DNA from 4 places in the Mycoplana sp. MJR14 genome. Region 1 is predicted to be linked to each of the others. Evidence: predicted binding sites of a transcription regulator. Region 1 holds the regulator's gene; each other region holds the start of a gene.
What was found. The regulator LexA, encoded in region 1, represses DNA repair genes until DNA is damaged. The targets are predictions, from matches to a motif close to TGTTCNNNNTGTGTTCNG.
Positions count from the first base shown of each region.

Region 1 (3,851 bases):
ACCCTGTGCGGTTCACCCGACCGCGCTCATCATCGCCAGCAGAATGCCGGCAATGAGCAGAGCTGGGGTATGGATCACATCTGGACCCTGACCGAGCAGCTTGCGGAAAAATGGGACCGAAAATTCAAGAGCTAGGCGCCGCCCCTCATGGCAAGCTCCGGTTCACATCCGGCGCGGGCGTTGTTGATCCCCAAGTTCTTTTATGTATGCAAAGAGCCACATGGAGAATCTCTCATTCCAGACGTCATTATGATTTTGGATGATCTCCGACGTAGTGCGAGCAATTAGGAAAGGATTTCTCTCCTGAATTACTTGGTCCTGATTGTTTGGTACACTATCGCGAGAAAGGCATAGCCCCCCGGCGATGAAATGCTCAGACAGTCCATCAGTTTCCGCGCGCTCACAAATACCAGTGCCGGCCAGTTCCAGTGTGTGTGTTTTAAAATCTGGAAAATTACCTATTGTGGTCCGCTGGGTCTCTGCCCGGTAAAGGGCGAGCCACTGTCCCGCTGGAAATGCAAACCTCGTCGCCCAATCTCCATCGGATGAAACGGATAGTAATAGAGGCTGCTGAGCATCCGAAAATCGCTCTTTGGACCGAGTAGTTGCATCCAATGCAACGTAGCGAGAAGCCTCAAAGGCCGGATTTAGGAGTATAACGGCGTTTGCGATGCCAGAGATCAATTCATACCTACCACCCTGATAGCCAGGATGGGCCTTGGCGACGTTATATATAAAAGATTGACTGGTGGCGGAGAATAGTATTCTTGATCCAAAACTGTGACCGATCGCGATGAATTGATTTTCAGAGGAATATTTGTCGGACAGCACCGAACTAATTGCTCCGACAATTTTGGATACGGACCCGGATTGAGCGATTCTGTCAGCAATGGTTTGCTTTGACCAGAATGTAATGTTGTCTAGCGGGAAACGATCAAAAGGAGGAATCTTCGATTTAGCGTTCCATCCAACGTAAATGCCAAGGACCTGCTTTCCGCCGAGATTGGAGGCTGAGAGTTTTGTGATCAGATTTTGGAAATTAATATAGTCGGAGTCGCTCGCAGAGACATCGTGCTTCCAACCATGAATGTATAGAATGACGAGCTTTGGCAACGATGTGGCGTGGGAACTCTCAATAGGACGAGGCTCGTTATCTGCCCGTCTCGGTCTATCCCAGTTTAACTCAAATAGAACATTGGTGAGTTCACACCGGTCGACAAAGCTACCCTCGTCCGTGAGTCGAATATTGAGAACCTTGCCCTCGTAGTAGGGCCGCGGCTTATAAATTGGGTCTTCGGCCTGCCCCCTCTTGCCACAATCGTTCTGCGACGCATCGGCAGGTTCGTCAAAATACGATTCGACTTCAGGAACCAACCAAAATACCAGGAGCAAGGCAATAACGCCACTGATTGGACCTATGCGAGTTCTCCACATTGCCCCCTCCATTTTCTTTCAACTTTATATCATGGCACAAAATCAATTCTTTAACAACTTGCTCTTCAAGCATTGGATGTATTCTGTGGCAAGCATGATAATTTGAAAGAGCGCGTCACATCTATTAATCGGGGATCCTTTGGAAGGTTGCCAGCACCGCTTCTCTGCATACCTGTCGCAACACTTCGCAGGCAGCTCGCCATTCAGTAGCGACGAATTCATCGCGGTGCCGTTTATGCGTGGTGGAACTAACCAGTCCACGCCGGCCGGCGGATTCGAGGTGCGCGATCCGCCGGAGCCGGCGGACTGCTCCATTTCCATTTCTCTGACATAGTTGGCCGCACCTATAACGGTCTCCTTCCGGTCGAGTTACCTTGGTAGCCAGCTGAAGAACGAAAAGAGAACACACCGCTACGATCTTTGCAACTCAACTCCGTAGCACGTTCACGTATCATTCCGTATGGGCCGATACGAGATAGGCGTCAATGCACTGAAAAAACGGGAGTTTTTGGGATCAATTGGGATGAGTAGTGACCGGCGAAATAGAATTTCAAGACCGGTTCCCTAAACCACTCGGACACTCTTCCATTGGCCCGGCGCGACAAGTTGTGTCGGCATCGGGTGCCTTGTACACCCCAGAGCGGCGCACAGCGACTTTATAGCCGTTCGCCAGCGGCCGTCAACGTCCCACCACATGGCCTGTCCGGAGCGTCGAATTCACTGAATTTTAGCCACTTGCGGAACACAAATGGAACAGATAGTGTTTGTTCCGTATTTGTTTCACGATTCTGGGTGACGAGCCATGCTGACCCGCAAGCAACAGGAACTGCTTCTCTTCATCCACGAGCGGATGAAGGAGACGGGAATTCCGCCGTCGTTCGACGAGATGAAGGATGCGCTCGACCTGGCGTCGAAGTCCGGCATCCATCGGCTCATCACCGCACTCGAGGAGCGCGGCTTCATCCGCAGGTTGCCCAATCGCGCCCGCGCGCTGGAGGTCATCAAGCTGCCGGAGGCCTATTCGCCTAGCCTGAAGGCGCGGCGCGGCTTCTCGCCCTCCGTCATCGAAGGCAGCCTCGGCAAGGAAAAGCCGGCGCCGGAACGGCCGCAGGCTCCGGCATCGGAGAGCTCCGTTGCCGTGCCGGTGATGGGCCGGATCGCCGCCGGCGTGCCGATCTCCGCCATCCAGAACAACACCCACGATATCTCCGTGCCGGCGGAAATGCTGGGCGGCGGCGAGCACTACGCGCTGGAGGTTCGGGGTGACTCGATGATCGAGGCGGGCATCCTCGACGGCGATACGGTGATCATCCGCAATGCCGGAACGGCCAACCCCGGCGATATCGTGGTGGCGCTCGTCGACGACGAGGAGGCGACCCTCAAGCGCTTTCGCCGCAAGGGCGCCTCGATCGCGCTGGAGGCTGCCAACCCGGCCTACGAGACGCGGATTTTCGGCCCCGATCGCGTCAAGATCCAGGGCAAGCTGGTCGGTCTCATTCGTCGCTATCATTGACGCCGCGGGTTCGGTCCGGATCCCAGAAGCTGTCGGAGCGCCAGTCGTAGAGGCGATGGCGGTTCCAGGGGCGGTGGATCTGGACGACGGCCGGCGTGATGGACATGTCGCGCCCTGCCCCGCCACCAGGGCCCGTCGATGCGATCTCCAGGGCGCCGGTCAGGCGCAGGTTTTGCCGGCCGATCAACGGGGTTCCGTTGCTGCAGGCGCGTCCGCCGCGATGGCGCGGGGCAATCACGATATCGGCGCTGTCGCATGCCGCGGCCAGGTGGATCGGATCCTCCAGCCAGATCACCCGCCAGCCGGCGGCAGCGACGCCGGCACACCACGCCTGCCGGCGGCAGACGAAGCGCTTCTGCGCGGCCGCCAGGGAGAAGGCCGCGTCGAACGCCCCGCCCATCGTGCCGGCCCCGGCCGGAGACCGCCCGGAGACCCCGGGGCCGGATGCCGCAGCCTCGGGCGGCGATATGGAGTTGTCCTCGCCTAGTTGCCCGTCACGCAATCTACCGTTACCCGATTGCCTGTCAGGCGATTGCCCACCGACCGATCGCCCGTCGCCCTGTCGACCGGTTGGCCCCGTGGCTCGGCCGCCCGCTGTTGAGCTTGCAATACCCCCACGCTCGCGTTCCCCGCTTTCGAGTGTCGCAGGCGCCCGGTGTTCCTTAAGCCGAAGCGCATACCGCCATTGATCGTAGATGAAGCCCGGGGGCTGCCGGCGATTGGTCGCAGCCTCACGGTCGTGGACGAGCGCCACCAGCGTTCCGTCCTCGGACACCAGCACTTGCGGCGCCGGCTGTGCGGGCGGGAAGAAAGCCAGACCGGCGCCTGCGACGAGCGGCAGGAGGGCGAGTGCTGCGATCTGTGTCCGGAACAGGCAGGCGATCGCCCCACCCGCGGCCAGGAG
Region 1 is NZ_JARGEO010000006.1:160,969-164,819, forward strand. It holds gene P0086_RS16005 (hypothetical protein) at 163-1,434, opposite strand; gene lexA (transcriptional repressor LexA) at 2,237-2,947, shown strand; gene P0086_RS16015 (ComEC/Rec2 family competence protein) at 2,928-3,851, opposite strand, start outside.

Region 2 (3,851 bases), on a different contig from region 1:
GACGGACTTCCGCCGGCGCCTCGCCTTCCGCTGCAGCCACTTCCGCGGTCGCTTCGCCCTGCGCATCGGCCACAGCCGTCTCGGCGGCGGCCGCCTCCGGTTCCGCGCCCGCCGTTTCGCCGGCCGGCGTCGCCTCGACTGCAGCCGGCGTTTCGACGGCCGCCGTTTCGGCGTCGCCATCCGCCTCGCCTTCATCGGCGGAAGCGGCCTGATCGCCGCTTTCGGCTACAGGGGCATCGCCCTCCGTCTTCGGGGCGAGCTTGGCATCTTCGGCGGCGAGGAACGCTGCGGCGTCCTCGGCCTTTACGCTGTCGGCGCGGTAGCCGAGCCCTTTGAGGATTTCTTCCATGTCGTCCGGCGTGGCGCCGAGAATGGAGAGCATCGACGTCGTGGCGGTGAACCGGCGGCCGTCATAGGCGCCGTCCGGCCGCGGTGCCGTGCCCGGCTTCCACTGCAGCAACGGACGGATCAGATCCGCCAGGCGCTCGAGGATATCGATGCGCACGGCGCGCTTGCCGAGGAAGCGGAAGCCCGCGAGCTTGTAGAACATCCGCTCGAAGCCCGGATCGGTGACGATCGAGGTCCGCCCTGCCGCCAGCGCCGGGATCAATTCGCCATAGCCGGGCTTGTCCAGGCCGTCGTTCTTGAGCGCCCAGAGCAGCGTGATCAGCTCCGCCGGGGCCGGCTTCAGCAGTGCCGGCATGAAGATGTGGTAGGCGCCGAAGCGGATACCGTGCTTGCGGATCGACGAGCGGGCCTCCTGGTCGAGCGACTTGACGTCGTCTGCGACATCGCGGCGGAACAGGACGCCGAGCGCCTCGACCAGCTGGAACGCCAGCCCCTTGGCCAGCCCCTGCAGGTCCTCGGCCCGCGAGAGGTCGTCGAGCGGCTTCAGGACGGTCGCGATATGATGATTGACGAAGCGCTCGATACGGGCGGCGACGTGGTCGCGCGCGTTTCCGGTCAACTGCTCGTCGGCAAGCAGGATGACGCGCGGGCGCATGACGTGCTCGCTCGCCGCAAGGCGCGCGACGGGCTCGCCGAGCCAACGCACGGTGCCGTCGGAGCCGACGGCGAGATCGCTGTTGCCGGCCGCATGAAGCCGGGCGGCGCGCGCCTCGAACTCGAGCGCAAGCGCCTTCTGGGCCGCACCCTGCACCGCCTTCGCATCGGGACCTTCGGTGCCCGAAGCGAGCGTGAACCGGAATCCGGCCAACTGCCCCACATGATGCCCCTCGACAAAGACATCACCATTCACACTGATTTCGGCTTCCAGCATCGCATTCTCTCTCAGGCGCTTCATGAGCACAGATGTCCTGCGATCAACAAAGCGTTTCGTCAACCTTTCATGTAACGCGTCGGACAATCGGTCTTCGATTTCCCGCGTCTTTTCCTGCCAGTGTGTCGGATCGGCCAACCAGTCCGGGCGATTCGATACATAGGTCCAGGTCCTTATCTGGGCGATTCGTGCCGAAAGCGTGTCGATCTCGCCATCGGTGCGATCGGCCCGCCGTACCTGCTCGGCGAGGAAGTCCTCGTTCACCGTACCCCGCCGGACCAGATCGGCATAGAGGGTGGAGATCAGGTCGGCGTGCTGCGCCGGCGTGATCCGGCGATAATCCGGCAGGGCGCAGGCCTCCCACAGCTTCTCGACGCGCTCCGGCGCCGTCGCCATGTCCCGGATATCGGGATAGCGCGCCAGGTGCTCGAGCGCCTGCTGGTCCACGGCCGGAAGCGCGCGTGCCAGCCCGGAAATCGCCGGCGGCGCATCGAGGCTCGCCTTCAGGCTGGCGATGGAGGAGAAGTCCAGCCGCTTGGAGCGCCACTGCAGCACACGCACGGGATCGAATTCGTGCGCCTCGATGCGCTCCACGAGTTCCGGCTCGAACGGGTCGACCCGACCCGTCACCCCGAAGGTGCCGTCACGCATATGCCGGCCGGCACGGCCGGCGATCTGGCCGAGCTCGCCGGGATTGAGATTGCGGAACTGGTAGCCGTCGAACTTGCGGTCCTGGGCGAAGGCGACGTGGTCGACGTCGAGGTTGAGCCCCATGCCGATCGCGTCGGTGGCGACGAGATACTCGACGTCGCCCTCCTGATAGAGCCCCACCTGTGCGTTGCGCGTGCGCGGCGAGAGCGCGCCGAGCACGACCGCCGCGCCGCCGCGCTGGCGGCGGATCAGTTCGGCGATGGCATAGACCTCGTCGGCCGAGAACGCGACGATCGCCGTCCGCTGCGGCAGGCGGGTGATCTTCTTCGAGCCGGCATAGAAGAGCTGCGACAGGCGCGGCCGCTCGACCACGGTGATGCCCGGAAGCAGATGCTCCAGGATCGGCTTCATCGTCGCCGCCCCCAGAAGCAGCGTCTCGTCGCGGCCGCGCAGGTGCAGGATCCGGTCGGTGAAGATGTGCCCGCGCTCCAGGTCGCCGGCCAGCTGCACCTCGTCGATCGCCACGAAGGCGGCCCGGGTCTCGCGCGGCATCGCCTCCACGGTGCAGACCGAGTAGCGCGCCATGTGCGGGGTGATCTTCTCCTCGCCGGTGATCAGCGCAACGTTGTGATGCCCGACCTTCTCGACCAGGCGCGTATAGACCTCGCGCGCCAGGAGCCGAAGCGGCAGTCCGATCACGCCCGTCTCATGCGCCACCATGCGTTCGATTGCGTAATGGGTCTTGCCGGTATTGGTCGGCCCGAGCACCGCGGTGACCCCGCGGCCGCTCAATATCATCGCTGCAGCATTCAAGGCATGCCTCGGAGTGTATCGATCGTGCAGCGCCGGTGTTCGCCCGCGCCGGCAACACAAATGCCCATCGCCGCGCGCAATGGCAAGTGCGCCCCCCGAATTGGCGGTCGATTCACCCGGATTTCCGGGCATAGCGAAGCGGCCTGGAACACCTTGCGAACGAATCGGAGACGAAACGAAGACTCGTTCGGATTCAGGTTTTGTTCCCTACAAGATGTTGGATTTCCAATACCTTGCCCCACCACATGCTGAATCTCGGCCACAAGCTGGCCGAGTCTCGCGGCCCGCGCCACAACCGGGCGCCAAAACGCTGTAAAGCCCCGCGACGAAATATGGTTAAGATTCTTTTTCACCCCAGCCCGCACTGCGACAACGGACCACCACGGGGATCATGGAAGAAAGCGCCAGACCGTCGTCCGCTTGACCTCGCTGTCTTCCAGCACACGCGTCACCGGCACCGCGTAGGTCGCGAGCGGTGCCATCCTGTCCTTCGGGCAGTAGGACCGTCCCGGATCCCCCACGACCACCGCCGCCCCGCGTTCGGCGAGCCTGCGAAACCAAGGGATCAGTGCCCCTGCGAAGGCGCTGTCGTAGAAGACGTCGCCGGCCAGCACCACGTCCCAGCCTTCGTCCGAGCCGATCAGATCCTCGCCCCTGAACTCCACCTCCACCCCGTTCAGCGCAGTATTCAGCCGCACGGCCGTCTCCGTCCAGGGGTCGATGTCGGCCGCCAGCACGCGCGCGGCACCCGCCCGCTTCGCCGCGATCGCGACAAGGCCGGAGCCGCTGGCGAAATCGAGGACGCTGCGCCCGCGCACGATCTCGGCGTGGTCCAGCACGTAGCGGGCGAGCCCCTGCCCGCCCGCCCAGGCGAACGCCCAGAACGGCGGCGGCAGGCCGATCTCTTCGAGTTCCTCTTCGGTCTTCAGCCACAGATCGTGCGCCTCGGAGGCCAGGCGCAGCCGGATTTCCGGCACATGCGGCGGCGCGATCACCGCGGTGTTGTCGAGGATGAAGCGTTCGGGATCGGTCTTCACGGGATCGTGGTCAGCGCGGCGGCTCGTCGAGGCCGCCCATGCGGCAGACCTCGATCCATTCGTCCTCCGTC
Region 2 is NZ_JARGEO010000004.1:382,249-386,099, reverse strand. It holds gene P0086_RS12390 (helicase-related protein) at 1-2,728, opposite strand, end outside; gene P0086_RS12385 (methyltransferase) at 3,133-3,780, opposite strand; gene P0086_RS12380 (EVE domain-containing protein) at 3,791-3,851, opposite strand, start outside.
Region 2: a site for LexA is predicted at 2,888-2,905, ahead of P0086_RS12390 (helicase-related protein). Genes of this name have one in related genera too.

Region 3 (3,851 bases), on a different contig from region 1:
GAGCGGCAGGCTCAACCGGCAGGCCCCGGGATCACTCCGCCGCGTCGGGACGGAAGGGGCGGAAGGTCATGCGGTGCAGGGCGCAGGGGCCGAGCGCGCCAATCGCCTCGCGGTGGCGCTCGGTGCCGTAGCCGGCATGGGTGCCGAAGCCGTAGCCCGGATAGCTCGTGTCGGCGCAGGCCATCATCCGGTCGCGCACGACCTTGGCGACGATCGAGGCGGCGGCGATCGACAGCACCCGGGCGTCGCCCTTGACGACGGCGCGGCCGTCGCAGGGAAGGCCCGGCGGCACGTCGAGGCCATCGGTCAGGACCAGTTGCGGGCGCAGCGTGAGGCCGAAGACGGCGCGCCGCATGGCATCGAGGCTCGCCTTGCGGATATCGGTGCTGTCGATCCGCCGCGCGCCGCTGGAGGCGACGGAGACAACGGCGCTGGAGAGGATCTCCACGAACAGCGCCTCGCGCCGCGCCGCGGTCAACTGCTTGGAATCGTGCAGGCCGTCCGGGATCCTCTCCGGATCGAGCACGACCGCCGCGGCGACCACCGGTCCTGCGAGCGGTCCGCGACCGGCCTCGTCCGCGCCCGCCACCGGCCATTGCCCGGCCCGGCGCGCCGAAAGCTCCATCGAGAAATCGGGCCCGACCGGAAGGTCGAAGAGAAGGGGGGAATCGGTGGTCGCGCGGCGTGGCATGCGGCGACCCTCGCACGACCGACCGATTCCCCGCAAGTCCCCGGGCAGGCGGCGGCGCCCGGGAACGTCGACATTGCGAGGGGACAGGGCAATGTCGAATGGAAGCGGCAGCGGGTCCACAGGTGACCCGTCGCCTGATGGCCGGCACGCCACCCGAGGGGGCGGCAGGCCCAAAACCGTCATTGGCCCGGCCAGTCGGCCGGTTCGCCACCCGACCGCCTGGTCACGGCCGTCTGCCCGCGGTCGTCTGGACGCGCTCGCCCGACACCATCCGTCCCGCGTCCACCGGATGCGCCCACCCACCCCGGTGGCCGCAGTGCGCCCCGGTGCGCCCCATTACGCCCCAGTGCACCAAGCGCGTCCCGGCACGTCTCGGTCCGTCCCCGGTGATCCGACACGGCCGACGCGGCGGCCTGCAGGAGGGCCGGGAGGGCAAGCGGCAAGCCGACCCGTCCCGTGGGTGTCGCCGGGCTCAGGCAAGCAACCGCCCGAACCGCGGGTTTTCCGGGGAGGCACCGCCCCGCCGGCAGGTTCTACAGCAGCGACAGTTGCACCCCGCTGCCCGAGGGCGGCACGAACAGGTCCGCAGACAGGCTCCGTCGCGTCCGCACCAGCTTCAGCCGCTTGGTCGCCAGCTCGAAGCGGCGCGCGATCTGCCAGGCATAGGGACCGGCACCCTTCATCCGCTTGCCGAACTCGGCGTCATAGTCCTTGCCGCCGCGCATCGAGCGCACCAGCGACATGACGTGCCGGTAGCGGTCGGGATACTCGCGCAGCAGCCAGTCGCGGAACAGCGGGCTCACCTCCAGCGGCAGCCGCAGCAGCACGTAGCTCGCCTCCTGCGCGCCGGCGGCCTTGCCGGAATCGAGGATCCGCTCGATCTCGTGGTCGTTCAGCCCGGGGATGATCGGCGCCACCATGACGCTGACGGGCACGCCGGCCTCGGAAAGCGCGCGCATCGCTTCCAGCCGCCGCGGCGGCGTCGCCGCCCGCGGCTCCATGCTGCGGGCGAGCTTGCGGTCGAGCGTCGTCACCGAAAGCCCGACCCACGCCAGCCCCTTGGCGGCCATGCGCGAAAGGATGTCGATGTCGCGCATGATCAGCGCCGACTTGGTGACGATCGAGACCGGATGGTTGGCCGTCTCCAGCACCTCGAGGATCTGGCGCATGATCCGCCATTCCTTCTCGATCGGCTGGTAGGGATCGGTGTTCGTGCCGATCGCGATGACCCGCGGCTTGTAGCCGGGCTTCGAAAGCTCGCGCTCCAGAAGCTTCGGCGCGTCCGGCTTGGCAAACAGCCGGGCCTCGAAGTCGAGCCCCGCGGACAGGCCCATGAAGGCATGCGTCGGCCGGGCGAAACAGTAGATGCAGCCATGCTCGCAGCCGCGATAGGGGTTGACCGAACGGTCGAAGGGAATGTCCGGCGACTCGTTGCGGGTGATGATGCTCCGCGGCTTTTCGACCTGCACCTCGGTCTTGAAGGGCGGCAGCTCCTCGAGCGTCTGCCAGCCGTCGTCGAAGCGCTCGCGCACCTGCTGTTCGAAGCGGCCGGAGAAATTCATCCCGGCCCCGCGCCCGCGGCGGCGGTCGATATCGATCCTGAGGCCGCTCTGCGACACGAGCGCATCGGCAATATCGGCCGTATGGGCAGGCGCCAGCGCGCCCTGCCTGAGACTGGACAGGTCTGTCATCGGGGTTCTCCGCGCGGGGAATCGTGTCCCCGCAATGACTTTATTCCTAACGGCCAAATGAGAACAATGCAAGAACAAAATGCGCAGCGGCGGCGATCCGGTCACAGCTGACCAATTTACTACCACTAACGGCAACCCCGGCGATTGTTGCCAGTGGCGCTGGGTGTGGCATTGCGATATTGGTCAACCATGCTGACGGTGATCATGGAGAGCCGAGACAACGAACCCGAACTGGCGCAGACGCTGTCCGCGCTGGTGGCGGGTGCCGTGGAAGGCATCGTGCGCGACGTCATCGTGCTGGATCACGGCTCCGGCGACGGTTCGCCCCAGATCGCCGATGCGGCCGGCTGCCGTTTCATGACCGAATGGAGCGTCGACGAGATCGTGCGCTCGGCCCGCGGCGACTGGCTGCTGCTGCTGGAGCCCGGCGCCCGGCCGCTGTTCGGCTGGGTCGATGCGGTCTCCGAGCACGTCTCGCTCAACAAGGGACCGGCGCGTTTTGCCGGCTCGCGCAACCATCGCCGGCCCTTCATGCGCCGCCTCGTCCAGCGCCGGCCGCCGCTCGAATGCGGGCTGCTCGTGTCCAAGCGCCAGGCCTGCGCCATCGTACGCAAGGGCATGAAGCTCAACGAACTCGCCGCCGGCCTGGCCGCCCGCAAGCTCGTGGCCGAGATCGTCCCCGCCTGGGCCGTTCGGGCCATGCGCGACTAGGGTCAGGACGTGCATGCCCGGTGTCCTGTCCGGGCCCTGTCCCCGCATCTGCCGGCCCTTGAAATCCACGCGCATCGACCGGACAATACCGGCGCGTTTGACGACCACGATGAAACGCGGGGGGTGCAGATGCTGATTGGCACATGTCTCTGCGAGGCGGCGCACTGGGCCATGGAAGGCGATCCGGGCCCGGTGACGGCGTGCAACTGTAGCCTCTGCCGCCGCTACGGCGCCCTGTGGGCCTATGACTACGAGGCCGACGGTGAAGGGCGCGGTGATGGGGGCGGGCGCATCGGCCTGCACGGCCCCACCCGAGCCTTCACCCGCAGGGGAAGCGGGACGCCGTCACTCGAGATCCGCTTCTGCCCCACCTGCGCCTGCGTGCTGTGCTGGCGGGGCCTGCAGGTCGGGCAGGACGGGCGCCGGCGCATGGCGGTCAATGTCCGCCTGGCGCCGCCCGAGGCGGTGGCGCACCTGCCGATCGACCACTTCGACGGCCTCGATACCTTCGACGACCTGCCGCGGGACGGGCGTTGCGTTCGCGACCTGTGGTTCTGACAGCGAAGCCAAATGCCGGCGGCGCCCGTCGCGGCGAAGCTCGTCCAAGGGAACATTGGCATGCGGCCTTGCGGAACGGCCTTGCGTTCCATGCCGGCGGCAGGCAGCGGGGCTACTTACGCTTCAGGTGCTCGTCGAGCCGCGGCATGATCTCGACGAAGTTGCACGGCATGTGCCGGTAGTCGAGCTGGGCTTCAAGG
Region 3 is NZ_JARGEO010000002.1:578,925-582,775, reverse strand. It holds gene P0086_RS07070 (ribonuclease HII) at 32-691, opposite strand; gene P0086_RS07065 (PA0069 family radical SAM protein) at 1,225-2,382, opposite strand; gene P0086_RS07060 (glycosyl transferase) at 2,572-3,093, shown strand; gene P0086_RS07055 (GFA family protein) at 3,223-3,651, shown strand; gene moaB (molybdenum cofactor biosynthesis protein B) at 3,764-3,851, opposite strand, start outside.
Region 3: a site for LexA is predicted at 2,442-2,459, ahead of P0086_RS07065 (PA0069 family radical SAM protein). Genes of this name have one in related genera too.

Region 4 (3,851 bases), on a different contig from region 1:
CGACATCTGCGATTGGCTTGAGCGATCCAAGGTTGCCCGAGTGAAGAATAGGTATCCCCATGTCGCAATGGGGCCAGGCTCTGGGGGCATCCTGCCCTCTGTGTCTCGGCGTTCCTCGGTTGGATCCCTGCAACGAAATAGTAGGTCGGCGCTTCCCACTTCCAGTTGCTGTCGTGAAGGCTGGCGCCATGTGCCTGTGCGGCAGCCATGGCAACCGGCCGACGCTTTCCGGGTCTCTCGCTTCGTATATGGCATACAGTGGTATCGATGACATCAGGCTCATCATTGTGATTGTTTGCTTCGCAGGCTTGTCATTGATGAAAGCGGCGCTTACATCACACGCATCGATGGTGAGGAGCGCCAACTTCACCGGGACATCGAACCCGCATCAGAAAAGCCTTTCGCAGACCAGATGGTCCGCTGGTGGTCAGCTGGCGGGGCCGATACTGGGAGATTTGAGAGGCGAATATGCGCAACGCCATGCTAGTGCTGGTAGGCTTGGTGGTGAGCAGCTGCCAGTCAAATCCGCCGACCCAGAAGACGATTGACGCGTCAAATTACTGCTTCACCCGCTACGGCAACGGCACCAACTACGATTCGTGCGTATACGCGAGGCAAATGGGGATGGAAGTTACACCAGCGATGCCAGGCCGCTAAACACTGGGGTGCCTGCTACGATCAACGTGAGGAAGCCGGATGTCCAAAAAGCCCAAGAACGAACACTCCGAGTTCGCCGGGGAATTCACCGATGGAGATATCACGGTGCTTGTCGATATTTTCCGACCGGCCGGCACCAACAACGACTGGCGCCTCGAGGTGATCACCCAGAATGAAGACGTGTTTGAGTGGGAGGGCGGTTTTGCGACCGATCGCGAAGCGTTCGACGAATTCCTGGCCACGGTAGCGCGTGATGGGATCCAATCGTTTCTAGAGGAAGACGACCCACCCGCTGTTCATTGACCGGCTCCAGGCAGTGACTGCATCTGTCTGTTCTGGTGCCGGATCCCCAATGCAGGACCGCAGCATCATCAGCCAGGCCGGGTGCAAGCGAAGCGATGGGGCGATCCTACCGGGGGCCGACCGTGCTGGCACGCGATCAGTCGTTCACTTCACTGGCTCGCAAGCCTTCCGCATGGTGGATGCTGGCGGTCTAGAGGGCCAGCCGCAACTGTGGCTCCACCACAGGTGATCGTCGTTCCAGCGAAGACAGGGTGACGCCGAGCAGGCGGATGCCCTTGCGCGGCGGAAAGATCGGAGAGAGCAGCAGGTCGACCACGGCTTGGAGATCTGTGATGGCCGCAACAGGTGAGGGGACTGTCTTGCTGCGGGTGATCTGGTTGAAGTCGGCATATTTGACCTTCAGCGTTACAGTTTTCGCACCGATTTCGTAGGCCTCGCAATAATCCCACACTTTTTCGATGAGTGGCTGCAATCCTTCGCGAGCCGGTTCATAGGCATGAAGGTCCTCCGAAAACGTATCTTCCGCGCCTATGGATTTGCGCACCCGGTCAGGCTTGACTTGGCGGTCATCGATCCCGCGTGCGATGCCGTAGAAATAGGCCCCTGACTTGCCGAAATGCTCTACAAGGAATTCGAGCGTCTTCTGTTTAAGGTCGGCGCCTGTGTCTATCCCGAGGCCATGCATCTTTTCAGCGGTTGCTGGACCGACGCCGTGGAATTTTTTGACGGGCAGGGCCTCGACGAAGGCCGGTCCGGCCTTCGGAGTGATGACAGCCTGGCCGTCGGGCTTGTTCAGGTCACTCGCCATCTTGGCGAGGAACTTGTTGTAGGAGATCCCGGCTGACGCGTTGAGGCCAGTGGTCTGCTTGATCCTGTCGCGAATCTCCGATGCAATTTCGGTAGCGATCTCCATGCCCTTCCGATTCTGCGTCACATCGAGATAGGCCTCGTCGAGCGACAGCGGCTCGACTACCGGCGTATAGTCGGCAAAGATTTCACGGATCTGCTGGGACACCGCCTTGTAGACATCGAAGCGCGGTGGCACGAAAATCAGCTCTGGGCATTTACGCTTGGCAGTCACCGACGGCATTGCCGAGTGGACGCCGAAACTCCGCGCCTCATAGCTTGCCGCCGCCACCACGCCGCGTGCGGCTGCCCCGCCAACCGCGACCGGCTTGCCGCGTAGTTCCGGATTGTCGCGCTGCTCGACCGAGGCATAAAACGCGTCCATGTCCACATGGATGATTTTTCGATTGGGCGCTGAGCTCATGTCGTTCATTGCGGCTTCTGTCGCTCGCGGTACCCTCGGTATCGGATAAACTATCCGCCGAAACATACAGGGAACATAGCAGCCTTGGCGGCGATTTCCACCAGATTTGGCGATGACTTTGGCGATGCTATCGAAACTACGAGCCCTCAGACGCGTTCTTATCCGTAGAACTCGAACTGGGGAGATATCCCATGGCGGACGACAGCACCGTGACAATAAGAGCCACGTTCGAAACACGCGAGGCAGCCGATCTCGCCGTCGAACATCTAGTTCAGCAACAGGGTATCTCGAGATCGGATATCTTTCTCCAGTCAGCAGGGGATCGCAACACGGCGGGGTCTGCGCCGTCGGGCGGCGATGCCTCTCATGACGGGGGTGCTCGCAGAGACGCGCCGCTGGCCGGCGAGATCGAGGTCTCCGTGGACATGGCCTCCACTCAGGCCTCCGCCGTCCAGCGCATTCTCGCAGAAGCCGGCGCGCTTCGAGTATCGAGTCGTTGAGCATGGCGGACAATCTCTCGAAATATCGTGCAAAACGCGATTTCCGGAAGACGAGTGAACCGAGCGGCGAGGCGCATGTCAAAGCTGCAAACCGCCGGCGGTTCGTAATCCAAAAGCACGACGCCACCCGCCTCCACTACGATCTCAGGCTGGAACTCGATGGGGTCTTTAAGTCCTGGGCGGTGACAAAGGGGCCGTCGCTCGACCCCGGCGACAAGCGGCTGGCGGTCGAGGTTGAAGATCATCCGCTCGACTATGGCGACTTCGAAGGTACGATCCCGAAGGGCCAGTACGGTGGCGGCACGGTAATGCTCTGGGATCGCGGCTACTGGGAGCCGGAAGGCAGGAAGTCACCGGAAGAGGCGCTGAAGAAGGGCGACTTCAAATTCACGCTAAAGGGTAAGCGGCTGAACGGCAGTTTCGTGCTCGTGCGAATGCGCAACGATCGCGATGGAGGCAAACGGAACAATTGGCTGTTGATCAAGCATCATGACGATCATTCGGTCGACGAAAACGGTGCTAACATCCTCCAGGAGAATGCCACGTCGGTCGCCTCCGGCCGAAGCATGGAGCAAATCGCCCAAGGTAAGGGTCGCAGGCCGCGCCCGTTCATGATGGCGAATGCGGATGTCGATGCGGATGCGGTCTGGGACAGCAAGAGTGGGCTTGCGGCTGACGAAAGGAAGAGACGATCTCGCAAGGCCACTGGAGCCATCCATATACCGGTCTTCATCGCCCCGCAGCTGTGCGAAAAGGTCGCTCGGCCGCCGGCCGGTGACGATTGGCTGCACGAGATCAAGTTCGACGGCTATCGCATCCAGTTGCGCGTTGCCGATGGGTCGGTGACCTTGAAGACCCGCAAGGGGTTGGACTGGACAGCGAAATATCCTGGCATCGCCGATGCAGCGTCCGCACTCCCCGACTGCATCATTGACGGCGAAATCTGCGCGCTCGACGAGAACGGCGCACCCGATTTTGCCGCCCTCCAGGCAGCGCTTTCGGAGGGCAAGACTGGCGATCTGGTCTATTTCGCATTCGATCTGCTGTTCGAAGACGGCGAGGATTTAAGATCCATGCGCCTGGTCGATCGCAAGAAGCGGCTGCAAGACCTTCTCAATGCA
Region 4 is NZ_JARGEO010000001.1:494,611-498,461, forward strand. It holds gene P0086_RS02425 (hypothetical protein) at 697-960, shown strand; gene dinB (DNA polymerase IV) at 1,151-2,239, opposite strand; gene P0086_RS02435 (hypothetical protein) at 2,422-2,730, shown strand; gene ligD (DNA ligase D) at 2,733-3,851, shown strand, end outside.
Region 4: a site for LexA is predicted at 2,289-2,306, ahead of dinB (DNA polymerase IV). Genes of this name have one in related genera too.